DNA from 4 places in the Xanthomonas nasturtii genome. Region 1 is predicted to be linked to each of the others. Evidence: predicted binding sites of a transcription regulator. Region 1 holds the regulator's gene; each other region holds the start of a gene.

Region 1 (3,368 bases):
GTTCGGTGCTCTTCGGCGGCAGGCCGAGCGCGCCGAAGCCTTCATGCACGCGCCGCACGATGCCGGCCACGCGCCGGATGATCTGGCCGCTCAAATCCTGATAGCTCTGCGCCAGCGACAGTTCGGTCAGGTTGTGGCGCATCTTTTCCAGCAACGCGCCCTGGTCCTGATTCAGACCGCCATCGCGCAACTGGTTGGCCAGCTCGCGGCATTCTTCGACCAGATCCAGCGTGCGATGGCTGGCCTTTTCGGTCATTTCCACCACGTGGTCCAGGCGCGAACACGCATCGTCCAGTTCGCCGGCCTCTTCGGGCACGGTGGGCAGTTCGCCCAGTGCCTGGCCAAGTTCGCGGGCGAGCCGGCTCAGGCCCTGCATCATCGGACGCGTGCGCAGGGCGGCGAGGTGGTCGACCTCGCGCTTCCACGCTGCTTCGTCACCGCTTTCCAGTGCGTCGAGCGCGCCTTGCAGGCGGTCGATCAACGCGGCGCGTTCGGCATTGGTTTCCACGGTGGCGTTCATCAGGCGGTGGCCGCCAGACGTTCGAACACCTTGCCCAGCTTTTCTTCCAGCGTCTGCGCGGTGAACGGCTTGATGATGTAGCCGTTCACGCCGCACTGCGCGGCTTCGATGATCTGTTCGCGCTTGGCTTCGGCGGTCACCATCATCACCGGCAGGTGCTTGAGCTTGGCGTCGGCGCGGATGTTGCGCAGCAGGTCGATGCCGGTCATGCCGGGCATGTTCCAGTCCGTCACCACGAAATCGAACGGGCCGGCACGCAACGCCGCCAGGGCGCTGTTGCCGTCTTCGGCCTCTGCGGTATTGGTGAAGCCGAGATCGCCCAACAGATTCTTGACGATACGTCGCATCGTCGAAAAGTCGTCCACGATCAGGATCCGCATGTTCTTGTTCACATCAAGCTCCTAACACGAAAAATTACGCGAAAAATTATTCGTCAATTTCGACACCGGCATCGGCCAGTTCGAAGACTTTGAGGCGGCCCCGCAAACGCACCACTGCCTGGCCGTGGATCTGGCACACGCGCGATTCGCTGACACCGAGCACGGCGCCGATTTCCTTCAGGTTCAATTCCTGTTCGTAGTACAGCGACAGCACCAGCTGCTCGCGCTCGGGCAACTGGCCGATGGCCTTGCCCAGCTCGCGGCCGAATTCGCCACGCTCCATCATCTGCTGCGGGTTGGGGCCACCCTTGGCGGTGGTGTCCAGCTCGCCGTGATCTTCGATGCGCGATTCCAGGCTCAGCACCTGGCCACGTGCGGCGTCTTCCATCAGACGCAGGTAGTCGGGCAGCGGCATTTCCATCGCGGCAGCCACTTCGGTGGCGGCGGCGGCGCGGCCGGTGTTCTGTTCGATCTTGCGCACGGCGGCAGCGGCGTCGCGGGCGCGGCGGTGCACCGAACGCGGCACCCAGTCGCCACGTCGAATCTCGTCGATCATCGAGCCGCGGATGCGGATCGAGGCATAGGTTTCGAACGAAGCGCCCTGTTCGGAGTCGTAGCTGCGCGAGGCTTCGATCAGGCCGATCATGCCGGCCTGGATCAGGTCGTCCACTTCCACGCTGGCCGGCAGACGCGCCGCCAGATGGTGGGCGATGCGGCGGACCAGGTCGGCGTGCTGGGTCACCACGTCGTTGGCGTTGTTGCGCTGCACGGCGCGGTACTGCGCGCTGGCCGTGGTTGCGGTAGCGGTGCTCATGCGGCCACTCCCCGTTGGATGATGCGTTCGACAAAGAACTCGACGTTGCCGCGCGACACGGTGGGGGCCTGCCAGCGCGAGGTACGGCGTGCGATTTCTGCGATGGCCTGCGCCGACGGGCTGGACGGGTAGGCCTTGATGACGGGCTGCTGCCGCTGCACCGACAGGCGCAACCAGTCGTCCTGCGGCACGTGGCCGAGATAGTTCAGCGACACATCGCCCAGGAACTTTTCGCACACGCGCGAGAGCTTGTCGTACAGCAGGCGGCCTTCGTTGGGGTCGCGCACCATGTTGGCGATGATCTGCAGGCGGTCTACGCCGCGTTCGCGGGAGAGCACCTTGATCAGCGCGTAGGCGTCGGTGATCGAGGCCGGCTCGTCGCAGACCACCACCACGGTGTCCTGGGCGGCCTGGCAGAAGGTCAGCACGCTGTCGGTGATGCCGGCGGCGGTGTCGATGACCATCACGTCCAGGTCGCGTTCCAGTTCGGAGAACACGTTGACCAGGCCGATGTGCTGGGCCGGGGCCAGTTCGGCCATGTGGCGGCGACCGGACGCGGCCGGCACCACCAGCACGCCGCCGGGGCCTTCGATGATCACTTCATCGAGCGTGCAACGGCCGGCGATCAGGTCGGCCAGGGTGTACTTGGGCGAGAGTCCCAAGACCACATCCAGGTTGGCCAGGCCAAGGTCGGCGTCCAGCAGCAGGGTGCGTTTGCCCATGTCGGCAAGCGCCACGGCCAGGTTGGCGGAGATGTTGGTTTTACCCACGCCACCCTTGCCACCGGTCACGGCAATGGTGCGCACCGGGCCCAAGGGCTCGGGACGGGTCGCCGACAGGGGGAAGGCGTTGGTCAGCTTGGCGTATTCACGCGACTGCATGGTTGTGCTCCGGAGTACAGGGCTTATCGGCAGCGCGCCGCAAATCTTCAAGACGAAGAACGAGACTGGCGGCATTGGCGCGGTGCAGGTCGTCAGGGACCCGCTGTCCGTCAGTCACCCAGGTGATGGGCATTTGGTGGTCGACCACCACCGACAAGGCGCTGCCGAAGCGGCCGGTCTCGTCGAGTTTGGTCAGCACCACGCCTTGGGGTTTGGCGTGGGCGAAGCGGCGTACGACCTCGTCGAGGTCGGAAAAATGGGCGTTGGCGGGCAGCACCAGCAGCGAGGTGACCTGCTGGGCGGCGCGCAGCCAGTTCAGCTGCGCGGCCAGGGCGCGGTCGCGCTGGCCCATGCCGGCGGTGTCGATCAGTACCAGCTTGTAATCGCGCAGACGCTCGAGCAGGTCCAGCAGGCTTTCGGCGCTGTCGGCTTCGTGCACCGCGATGCCGAGCTGACGGCCGTAGCTGTGCAGCTGCTCGCGGCCGCCGACGCGCTGGGTGTCGGTGGTCACCAGGGCCACGTCGCGCGGGGCGTGCTGGGCAGCGAAGCGCTGGGCGAGCTTGGCGATGGTGGTGGTCTTGCCGGCACCGGTCGGGCCGACCAGGGCGATCACGCCGCCGCGTTCCAGCGGGTCGACCGGGGCGACCGGCAGACGCTTGGACAACAGGCCCAGCATCAGCCCGCGGCCACGGTGCAATTCGGTATCGGCCGGAATCTGCAGGGCCACGTCGCGGATCAGGCCGGCGTCGAAGCCGTAGTCGTCCATCAGCTCC
Region 2 (3,368 bases), 1.8 Mb from region 1:
TGTGATCCGGTCGGCAAGTGATTGCGTTCGAGAATAGTTATTCATCATAACTATATTGCCAAGCTGCAGCGCAGCATGGTCGCGTCCGCTAGCCGGCGCGTGTCTTGCAGCCTGAAGTGCCCGCCGGCAGGTAACCAGCCGGCAGGCACGCTGCCAGGCGTGTCGTCGGCTCATCTGTCCAGGCTGATCTCGGCACGACAAGGAGCACACGGCGCCGCACACCGCTTCGCAGCGCCTGCCCACACAGCACGTGCGCAGCCCGCTTACGGCAGCCAGAGCTTCTCGAGATCGCGGAAGCCCCACTCGGTGGGGCTTTCCATCTGCGCGATACGGTCCTGGCAGTCCGGGCGCGACAGGTCGATGTCCTGCACCAGCACGTGGCTGCGCAATTTGGCCGAATAGAACACGCGCACCTTGGGCTTGAGCAGCGAATCGGGGGTCTGTTCGATCACCACCGCGAGTTTTTGCGACTCCAGCCGCACCAGCGAGCCGACCGGATAGATGCCCAGCCGGCGCACGAAGGCCTGGAAAATCGCCGGATCGAAATGGCCGTTCCAGGAGGCCATCTGCTTGAGCGATTCGGCCGGATCCCAGCCGCGTTTGTACGGGCGGTCGGAGCTGATGGCGTCGTAGACATCGCAGACCGCGCCCATCCGCGACATCAACGAAATATTCTCGCCCACCAATTGATTCGGGTAGCCGCTGCCATCCATTTTTTCGTGGTGATGCAGCGCGATTTCCAGCACCACCGCGTTCTGCACGCCGCCGGCCACCAGCAGCCGATGGCCATCCAGCGGATGCTGGCGCATGACGTCCATTTCTTCGTTGGTGAGCCGGCCGGGCTTGTTGAGAATCTCCAGCGGCGTCACCGCCTTGCCCATGTCGTGCAGCAGGCCACCCATCGCCGCTTCCACCACCTGCGCCTCGGGCAGACCGAGCTGACGCGCCAGCCCGCTCATCAAACCGGCCACCGCCATCGAGTGCAGATAGGTGTAATCGTCGGCGGTCTTGAGCCGTGCCACGCTGATCAAGGCCTGCGGATGCCGCAGCACCGAGTCGTTGATGGCTTCCACCAGCGGCATCGCCGCCTCGGTATCGACGGTACGGCCCAGCCGCACATTGCGGAACATCGCCTCGACCATGTCGCGGCCGTCTTCGAAAATACGACGCGCGCGCACCACCTCGGCTTCGATGCCGACCTGTGCAGTGACGCTAGTGGTGCGCACCTTCCGCGGCTTGTCGGCAGGCTCCGGCGGCTCCGGCGCGGGTGGCTCCGCGGCAGGCTCCTGGCTCGGCGGCGCACCCGGTACGACCGACTCGGCCTGCGTGCCACAGGTTGCGGCCACTTCCACATCCAGCCCGCGCGCAGTGTCGATCACCAACTGCGCGATGCGGCTGTCGTGGATCTTGTCCACGTCCTCGGAATCGACCAGAAACGACGTCTTCCAGAACGGATGGTGCACCCACGCGCCCAGCAGCTTGCAGACATACATGCCGGGGCGGAGTTGGTCTGAGTCGATGGTTCTGAGCATGCCGGCGCTGGTCTGCACGATGTCCACGGAAGAGTCCGCCATGACTTGGCGGTCATCGTCGTTATCGGCAACGCGCACGATTTCTTTGGTCAGCGAACCCTCCACGCGAACGTGTCCGCGACGCCGGGCACCGTTGTGGCCGAGCAATTCAGCGATCCGGCAGCCGCATCGCCAGCACGGCGCCCGCGGCACACAGCAGCGGCACGCTGCAGGCCAGATACAACATCGCCGGCGACCACCCGGCGTCCAGCAGCACCCCGGCGCACAGCGGCGACAGGATGGCGCCAAGGCGTCCCACGCCGATTGCCCACCCCATGCCGGTGGAGCGCACCGAGGCGGCATAGACCACCGGGGCCACCGCATACAGCCCGCCCATCGCCGCGGTCAGCGCCGCACCGGTCAGTAGCGCGAACACAAATGCCCAGCCGAGCACCGTACTGCTCAACCCGAATGCGAGCATTGCCACTGCGACGATGACCAGTGCCCCGGCCGTCAGCCGTGACAGGCGCGCGCGCAGGGCCAGCCAACTGAATAACGTACCGCCGACGATGCCGCCCAGATTCAACAGCACCCCGCCGGTGAGGCCCTGGCCAGCCGACAACCCTGCCGTCACCAGCAACTTGGGCGTCCAGCTGAGCACAAAATAGAACCCGAACATCAGCAGGAAAAAGGCCAGCGCGATCAGCAGCGATTGCCGCCGCAACCCGCCCACGAACAACGACGCATAGCCCTTGACCTGCCCGGCTGCCAGCACTGCAGGTGGCAGCGGCAATTCGCGCTGCGCCGGCATGCCCATGCGCGCCAGCACCGCATTGAAGCGCGCGTGCGCATCGGGCGGCCGGCGCGCGATCAGGAATTCCAATGATTCCGGCAGAAAGGCGAGCACCAGCGGCACGCACAGCAACGAACCGAGCGCGCCCAGCCAGAACACCGACGGCCATGACCAGTGCTGCACCAGCAATGCAGCGAGTGCGCCTCCGAGCGTGGCGCCAACCGGGTAGCCGGTGGCCTGCAGCACCGTAGCGGTGCTGCGCCAGCGCACGGTCGCGTACTCGGCAGCGGTGACCGCAACGCAGGCGAGCATGCCGCCGATGCCGATCCCGGTGAATGCCCGCAAGGCGCCGAGTTGCCAGGCATTGTGTGCCAGGGCTGAAGCCCCCATGCCGACGGTCAGGATTGCCAGGCAGATCAATGTCAGCGCACGGCGGCCGATGCGGTCGGCCAACGGTGCCAGCAGCAACGACCCCAGCGCCATGCCGACCAGCCCGGCACTGAACAGCACACCCAGCAGCTTGCCCGACAGCTGCCAGTCCGCCGACACGTGCGGTGCGGTGAAGGCCATGGCCATCACGTCGAACCCGTCGAGCATCGTCAGCAGCACGCAGACCGCCACCGCCCTCCATTGAAATGGCGTCATGCGCTCCAGCACGAAGGTCCCAGACGGCGCGGGGTTGTGAAGCATCGGCGTGTCCTGTGGTGTGTGGGGGCGGGGGCGAGCAATGGCGCTGCGAAGCGTGCGAACGCACGGCGCCGAGCAGAGCGCACTGCTGCGTGCGACGCGCTGTGCGCAGGGCGTGGCAACCACTTGCACGCTAGGCCGATTGCAGACGCCGTTCAAGACCGATTACCGCAGCGATGTGCGCTTATCGGACGACACGGCGCCGTGTCTTCGCCTGCACCGCACTGCGTTCGGTGCGTTGCAGGCAGCATGGCCTGCAGCCAGGCAAACCTCGCTGCGCCACGGACACTCGCCCATGACCAAGCCAGCCAAGCCAGTCGGCAACCCTGCGTGCAGGGCATTCGCGCGTTGATTGCCTCTCGCCTGCCGCCACGGCA
Region 3 (3,368 bases), 910 kb from region 1:
GCGATCGCGCCTGCAGATCCAGCACCAATTGCGGGCCGGACGATGCGTTGGCGCTCGATGCATCGCCGTTGGCCGAGCCATCCGATGCGTGCCCCGTGGCGGTGAAGTGAAGTGCCGGCTGGTCCGGCGAGGCCGGCTGCGTCTGTTGCGCCCGCACCTGCTGCAACGCCTGACGGATGTCCTCACTGCTGGTGACTGCGGCAAGACGGTCCACCCCATCGGCATCGCGTTGAAAATGCGCGATCGGGCTATCGGCACCAAACGCACCGGTGGGGCCGCGTTGAAGTTTCATCGAGCCATCGCCGGCAAGGCCATGTGCCGCGCGCGTGCGCTGCGTCGCCAGATCGATCGCCTCGCGCCACTCCGGCTTCAGTTCGGTGCCAGTGATGCGGTAGCGATACAGCGTTTCCTCGCGCTGCAGGTCCTGGGCAGACGGCGGGGTTTGCGCAAGCACCGCAACGGCCTGGGCATGTTCGGCCAGCGCCGGTTGCAGGAGCGCGCGGGTGGTGTCCAGCTCCAGCGCCACATTGCCTGACGCAGCGCCACTCGCGCCGGTCCAGCGGCCGTCGGCATCGCGGCGATACTGCTGCCCGTCGGAGGCGGTGAGGGCGTCTGGATTGGGCAGCGCTTGGCGGAGCGTGTCCGACAATGGCAAACCGGCCGCCGCCCAGCCGCTGCGCTGATACGCCAGCTCATAGCGTGCGGCAATCGCGCCGGGGCTGTTGGCGATGTTGCCGGCGATCACTTGCTGCGCTTGTGCGTCCAGTTCCGCTGCGCGCGGTGGCGGTGCGATATCGGTACGGTAGACAGCGCTGTCGGCGTCTGCGACCACACCGCTTTGCACCGTGCGCCGCCATTGCCCATCGTTGGGATCGCGCGCCCAATCGGCCGCGCTCAGGCTGGGCGGATCGCTGGCGCTTGCCGGCAGGCGATACGGATTTTGCGGTGCGGGCGCATCTTTGAGCGCCAGCGCGGCAGCGGCGTTGGTGGCCTGGTAGTTGAGTTCGCGGGCTTTGGCGTAACTGGCGACAATCTGCGTGGTGGTGGGGTTGTCGATGCCATCGTTGCTGGTGTCGGCTTGGCCTTCGCGCGTCCATGCAGTGCCGTTGAACGACCACTGCGTGCCGGCGCGGTCGGTCTGGTTGTAGATGGCGCGGTTGTCGAGCAGGTCGGCGGCCTTCTCGCCGGCCTTGCTCATCACGTAGGCATCGGCGGCGATCAACGCCATCGGGCCAGCGCCAGATGCACCCAGGGCATACGCAGCAGCCGTTCCGCCGGCCCAGCCACCGACGTTGCGGCCGGCGAAATGCGCAAGCTCCGATTGCGCGGCCAGTGGGTTGCTTTGCGAGAGCAACGTGGCGATCTTCTCGCCTGACGCTTGCGCCTCGTACAGCGTGGCGGCCACGCCCAGCGCGCCAGCGGCGCGCACGCCAGAGCTGGCGAGCATCGGTGGTGGGTAGGGACGGATTTCCAGCGTTGCGGCATCAACAGACTGCGACAGCCGAGCGATGAAGGCATCGCCATTGGTGGAGATGGCCGTGTCGATCAGCGCCGTCCGCTGAAACGGCCGTGCGCTCTGAAGCATGTGCGCCAACTCGCTACGCAGCGCTTCGGGCGCTTGTACGGGGGATAGTGGCAACCTCGCCTGCACCTCGCAAGGATGCGTCGATCGCATTGCGGTCACTGGGCAAATTGAATCGAATGCGATGCGGAATTTTCGCTAAAACCCATCGCGTCATTCACTCCAGGCGCGCCACGTAAGCTGCTTGCCTCATGCGCCTTATCTGCAGCGACGCTGCAGATCGCCCTGCCGCAGGCATTAAAGATTTCGGCCGAAATGCGGCTATCTGTCCTGCAGGACTGTCCGGGACATTCGCCTCCTGAGCCTGCTTGCGACAAAGCTGAGCAGTTAATGCCCAAGCGGTGACGTGCTTCGCAAATCCGTCATCGCGCTGAATTTTGCCTAAATATTTCGATTGGGCGCCGATATCTGCTTAGACCGGCATGTCCGCGTGCGCAGAGTTGCCCACGCAAGCCCACGCCGCAGCGACCTTTCCCCGCGTCATGGCACGCATCCGTGCGTCATCGCATCGCTTGAGGCATCAATGAACACCCCACTGTCCGATCTACCCGCACCGCTGACACTCGCCCTGGAGGGCGAGATGACCATTCGTCGCGCGGCCGAGCTCAAGCCGTTGCTGCAACCGGCCTTGCTGCATCCGGGTGGTTTGCATCTGGATCTGGGCGCGGTCAAAGAGATCGATACCACCGGCCTGCAATTGTTGCTGGCCACCAAGCAGGCGATCCAGGCCGATGGCCGACCGTTTTCGCTGACCGATTCCAGCCGTGCGGTGGTCGATGTGATCGAACTGCTCGGCCTGCTCGAAGCCCTGTACCCGCATGCGGTTGCCGGCATCGGCGAACGCATCCACTAACGGACTGGTGACGCGCGCATGGACATGAACCAACTGATGCAGACGTTCCTGGCCGAGAGCCGGGACCTGCTTGAAGACATGGAACGCCACCTGCTCGAAGCCGAGCGTGGCGAGTCGTCGCCGGATGCGGTCAATGCCATCTTCCGCGCCGCGCACACCATCAAGGGTTCCGGCGGCCTGTTCGACCTGCCGCAGTTGGTCGGCTTCACCCATGTGGTGGAAAGCGTGCTGGACCTGGTCCGCGACGAAGCGCTCACGCTCAGTTCGGAACTGATCGGGCTGCTGCTGGTGTGCTGCGACCATATCCACGCGCTGGTGGAAACCGCCGCAGACCCGAGCCACGCCGACCCGGCCGCACTGGCTGCCGAAGCAGAGCCACTGCTGGCGCAACTGCAGACCTATCTGCAAGGCAGCGCCTGCGGCGTGACCGCAACCGCCATCCAGCACAGCACGCCGGAAAAACAGAGCGGTTACTGGCGCATCACGCTCAAACTATTCGCCGACGCGCTGCGTTTCGGCAACTCGCCGCTCAAGCTGATCCGCAATTTGCGCAGCCTGGGCTCGGTCGAAGCGATCAGCACCGATCACAGCCAGCTGCCGAGCTTTGAAGAGCTCGATCCGGAAGCCAATTACTTGGGTTTCCAGATCCTGTTGCGCAGCGATACCGACCGCGCCGCGATCGAAGAAGTGTTCGAATTCGTGCGCGAAGATTGCGATCTGGAGGTCGTGGCAGTGCCCGCACCGACCGACATTGCCGCCATTCCCGAAAGCGCGCCTAAAGCTGTTGCAACGGCACCGATTGCCAGCGTGCTGGCCGCAGTTCCCGCACCCGCACGCCCCGCAGCGGATGCAGGCGCACGCAACAGCGATGCGCGCTCCATTCGCGTGGATGCCGACAAACTCGATCGCATGATCGATCTGGTCGGCGAACTC
Region 4 (3,368 bases), 1.3 Mb from region 1:
CGCTGATGCCGGTCAAGCAGATGGCCGTGCCGCAGGGCACCGATCATGGCGACTGGACCGCTGCCACCCAGCCGATTTCGCCGGGCATGCCCAACACCGTGGGTGCGCCGAGCCGTGAGGTCGAAACCATCATCGAATCCGATGCCTGGGGCATGACCCCGTTCGACCAGCTGGCCTGCCGTATCCAGTTCAAGCAGTTGCGCTACGAAGGCATGTTCACCCCGCCGACGTTGCAAGGCTCGCTGGCATTCACCGGCAACCACGGCGGCATCAACTGGGGCGGTGTCTCGGTCGATCTGCAGCGCGGCATCATGGTGATGAACAGCAATCGCCTGCCCTACACCCTGGAGGTCTATACCCGCGAAAAAATGAATGAGCTGGGCGTGGTGTCGGTGTTCGACGGCAAGAGCAAGACGCCGGGCTACATGGCGCAGAAGGGCCTGGCCTACGGCGCCCGCAAGGAACCGTGGATGTCGCCGCTCAACACCCCGTGCGTGGCACCGCCGTGGGGCTACATCGCCGGCGTGGACCTGCGCACCCAGCAGGTGCTGTGGCGCCGTCCACTGGGCACAGGTTACGACCAGGGCCCGATGGGCATCCCGTCCAAGACCAAGTTCGAGATCGGCACGCCCAACAACAGCGGCTCGCTGACCACCGCTGGCGGCGTGACCTTCATCGGCGCGACCCTGGACGATTTCATGCGCGGCTTCGACACCCGCACCGGCAAGCAGGTCTGGGAAACCCGCGTACCGGCTGGCCCGCAAGCGGCACCGCTGAGCTACACCATCGATGGCAAGCAATACATCGTGGCCGCCGTGGGTGGACACGACCGCATGGAAACCAAGTCCGGCGACAGCGTGATCGCCTGGGCATTGCCGGACGATGCGCAGGCCAAGCCGGCGAAGTAATCGCCAGCCCGCGCGTGCAATGACACAACAGACCGGCCGTCGCAAGATGGCCGGTCTGTTGTGGGCGCGGACTGCCGATCGGGCGGATTGCCGTTACGTGGTGGCGCGGGACATGAGGCATGCAGCCGGCATCCGGGCTCCGGCCGCACGCCTGACTTGCGCGGTGTCGCGCCCGTCGATGCACAGGTGTGGCGAACTACGGTTTGACTGACGGGGCCATCTACATCGCACGAGCCTTGCCGGCTTGCGTCGTTCCGAAGTTCTTCGGCTCGATGTTTTTCAATTGCGCCTGCTGCGGTTCCCGAGACTCGGTGCACTGCCGTAGCGATGGGTTGTGCCCGCTTCGTTTTCAGTGCGAACCCGACGACCGGCGGCGGTGTAAAGCGCGCCAGTCGCTGCCACCAGAGCAGAGAGGGGCAAACCGGTCATGCGCATTCCAGCGGTAAGTGGTGCTTGCCTAGTCAGCTCACCCCAGAATTCACGCAGAATTTACAACTACACCAATTGCGTCCGGCCGTCGGCAAGTGACTCAACCGCTTTTTACCCCCCAACTGAAACCGCTTCCAAATCAAGGGCATCGGCGTTCCCGGACACTTGAGTCACACATTCCGACGAAAGGTGATTTCACGCCATCATGATTCGGGCTCATCCGCCGATACCCCATTGCAGCCCACCCCTGCCGCACACCTTTCCCCTATCCCTGAACACACGTTGGATTCAGCCTATGTTGCCTTCACACGATGCCGCACCCGTTTCCCGCCCATCGGCGGCGGCAAACGTTGCGCGTACCACCTGGAATGCATGGATGCCCGCTCTGGCACACCTCGGGCTGCTGGCCTTGCTGACGTTCTATGCCGCCACGCTGATGCCCGGCGGCGTCGCTGGCGCCGTTGCGAAGCTGTGCCCGGCCCTGCTGGTGCTCGGCGCGGCCAGCGTTGGCCTGTGGTGGTGGGCACGTCGTCGCAACAGTGCACAGCTGCAGCAGGCAGTGACTGCGGTCGCGGCGCTGGGCGATGGCCGCTTCCAGCGCCTGAACCTGCGCACCGCCTCCGGCGAGTTCGCACCGCTGCTGCAGACCTTGCAGGCGACCCAAGACAAACTGGCTATCCGCATCGACGTGATGGAACAAGGCCTGCGCCATGGGCAGTTCGTGATCAAGGCACTCGACGACCTGGACACCATGATCCGCATCGCCGACGACGACGGCCAGGTGCTGTTCGCCAATCGCAAATTGCTGGCGATGCTCAAACTGATCGAACCGGATGTGCAGAGCTTCCGCCCCAGCTTCCATGCCGAAGGCTTCGTTGGCGGCAGCATCGGCGACATTTATCCGGACAGCCAGGCCGCCATCGACCGCATGCGCGCCTTGAATGCCTCCAAGGCCGTGCGCGCGCCGTTCTTCGGCCGACAGATCGACTTCGTCTACAGCCCGATCATCGCTGCTGACGGCACCAAGCTGGGCAACATCGCGCAGTGGATGGACGTCACCGCGCAGGTCAACGCCGAGGAGGCGCTGATCCAGATCATCGACGCGGCATCGGCCGGCGATTTCAGCCGCCGCATGCAGGTCGACGGCATGGACGGGGTGCTGTTGTCGCTGGCGCAAGGCATCAACCGCATCTACGACTCGGTGGAAACTCACCTGGCCGCGTTGGCGCGCGTCATCAGCGCAATGGCCGAAGGCGACCTTACCCAGCGTGTGGACGGCGATGCGCACGGCATCTTCGCGCGCTTGCGCGACGACACCAACCAGACCGTCACCCGTCTGACCGAAATCATCGGCGGCATCCAGACCGCATCGGACACCATCCGTCAGGCTGCGGTGGAAATCGCCGCCGGCAATACCGACCTCTCCGAACGCACCGAGCAGCAGGCGGCCAATCTGGAAGAAACCGCAAGCTCGATGGAAGAACTCACCTCCACCGTGAAGCAGAACGCCGAGAGCGCACTGCAGGCCAATCGCCTGGTGGTGGGCACCGGCGAGGTTGCGCAGAGCGGCGGCCAGGTGATGGACGATGTGGTGGCCACCATGAGCCAGATCAGCACCGCCTCGCGCAAGATCGGCGAGATCATCGGCGTCATCGACGGCATCGCGTTCCAGACCAATATCCTGGCGCTCAACGCCGCGGTGGAAGCGGCACGCGCCGGCGAACAGGGCCGCGGCTTTGCGGTGGTCGCCTCGGAAGTGCGCGCGCTGGCGCGACGCTCGGCCGATGCGGCCAAGGAGATCAAGACGCTGATCGCCGACTCCACCGACAAGGTGGAACTGGGCTCGGGCCTGGTGCACCGCGCCGGCGCGACCATGCGCGAGATCGTCGGCTCGGTCAAACACGTCACCGACATCATGAGCGAGATCACCGCCGCCAGCGCCGAGCAGTCCAGCGGCATCGAGCAGGTCAACCGCACCGTGGCGCAGCTGGACGAAGTGACCCAACGCAATGCCGCGCTGGTGGAAGAAGC

What was found. The regulator FliA, encoded in region 1, starts transcription of late flagellar genes. The targets are predictions, from matches to a motif close to TAAAGTTTNNCNNNCNNNGGCCGATAA.
Region 2: a site for FliA is predicted at 1,594-1,620, ahead of M3O59_RS01740 (HD-GYP domain-containing protein). Genes of this name have one in related genera too.
Region 3: a site for FliA is predicted at 1,821-1,847, ahead of M3O59_RS13745 (STAS domain-containing protein). Genes of this name have one in related genera too.
Region 4: a site for FliA is predicted at 1,541-1,567, ahead of M3O59_RS15400 (methyl-accepting chemotaxis protein). Genes of this name have one in related genera too.

The regions. Positions count from the first base shown of each region.
Region 1 covers NZ_CP142084.2:2,247,725-2,251,092, forward strand. The annotation lists gene M3O59_RS09770 (protein phosphatase CheZ) at 1-520, opposite strand, end outside; gene cheY (chemotaxis response regulator CheY) at 520-912, opposite strand; gene M3O59_RS09780 (RNA polymerase sigma factor FliA) at 947-1,714, opposite strand; gene M3O59_RS09785 (MinD/ParA family protein) at 1,711-2,595, opposite strand; gene flhF (flagellar biosynthesis protein FlhF) at 2,582-3,368, opposite strand, start outside.
Region 2 covers NZ_CP142084.2:400,432-403,799, reverse strand. The annotation lists gene M3O59_RS01740 (HD-GYP domain-containing protein) at 264-1,532, opposite strand; gene M3O59_RS01735 (MFS transporter) at 1,681-2,994, opposite strand.
Region 3 covers NZ_CP142084.2:3,152,922-3,156,289, forward strand. The annotation lists partial or broken gene M3O59_RS21155 (hypothetical protein) at 1-1,441, opposite strand, end outside; gene M3O59_RS13745 (STAS domain-containing protein) at 2,106-2,435, shown strand; gene M3O59_RS13750 (chemotaxis protein CheA) at 2,454-3,368, shown strand, end outside.
Region 4 covers NZ_CP142084.2:3,545,325-3,548,692, forward strand. The annotation lists gene M3O59_RS15395 (membrane-bound PQQ-dependent dehydrogenase, glucose/quinate/shikimate family) at 1-908, shown strand, start outside; gene M3O59_RS15400 (methyl-accepting chemotaxis protein) at 1,633-3,368, shown strand, end outside.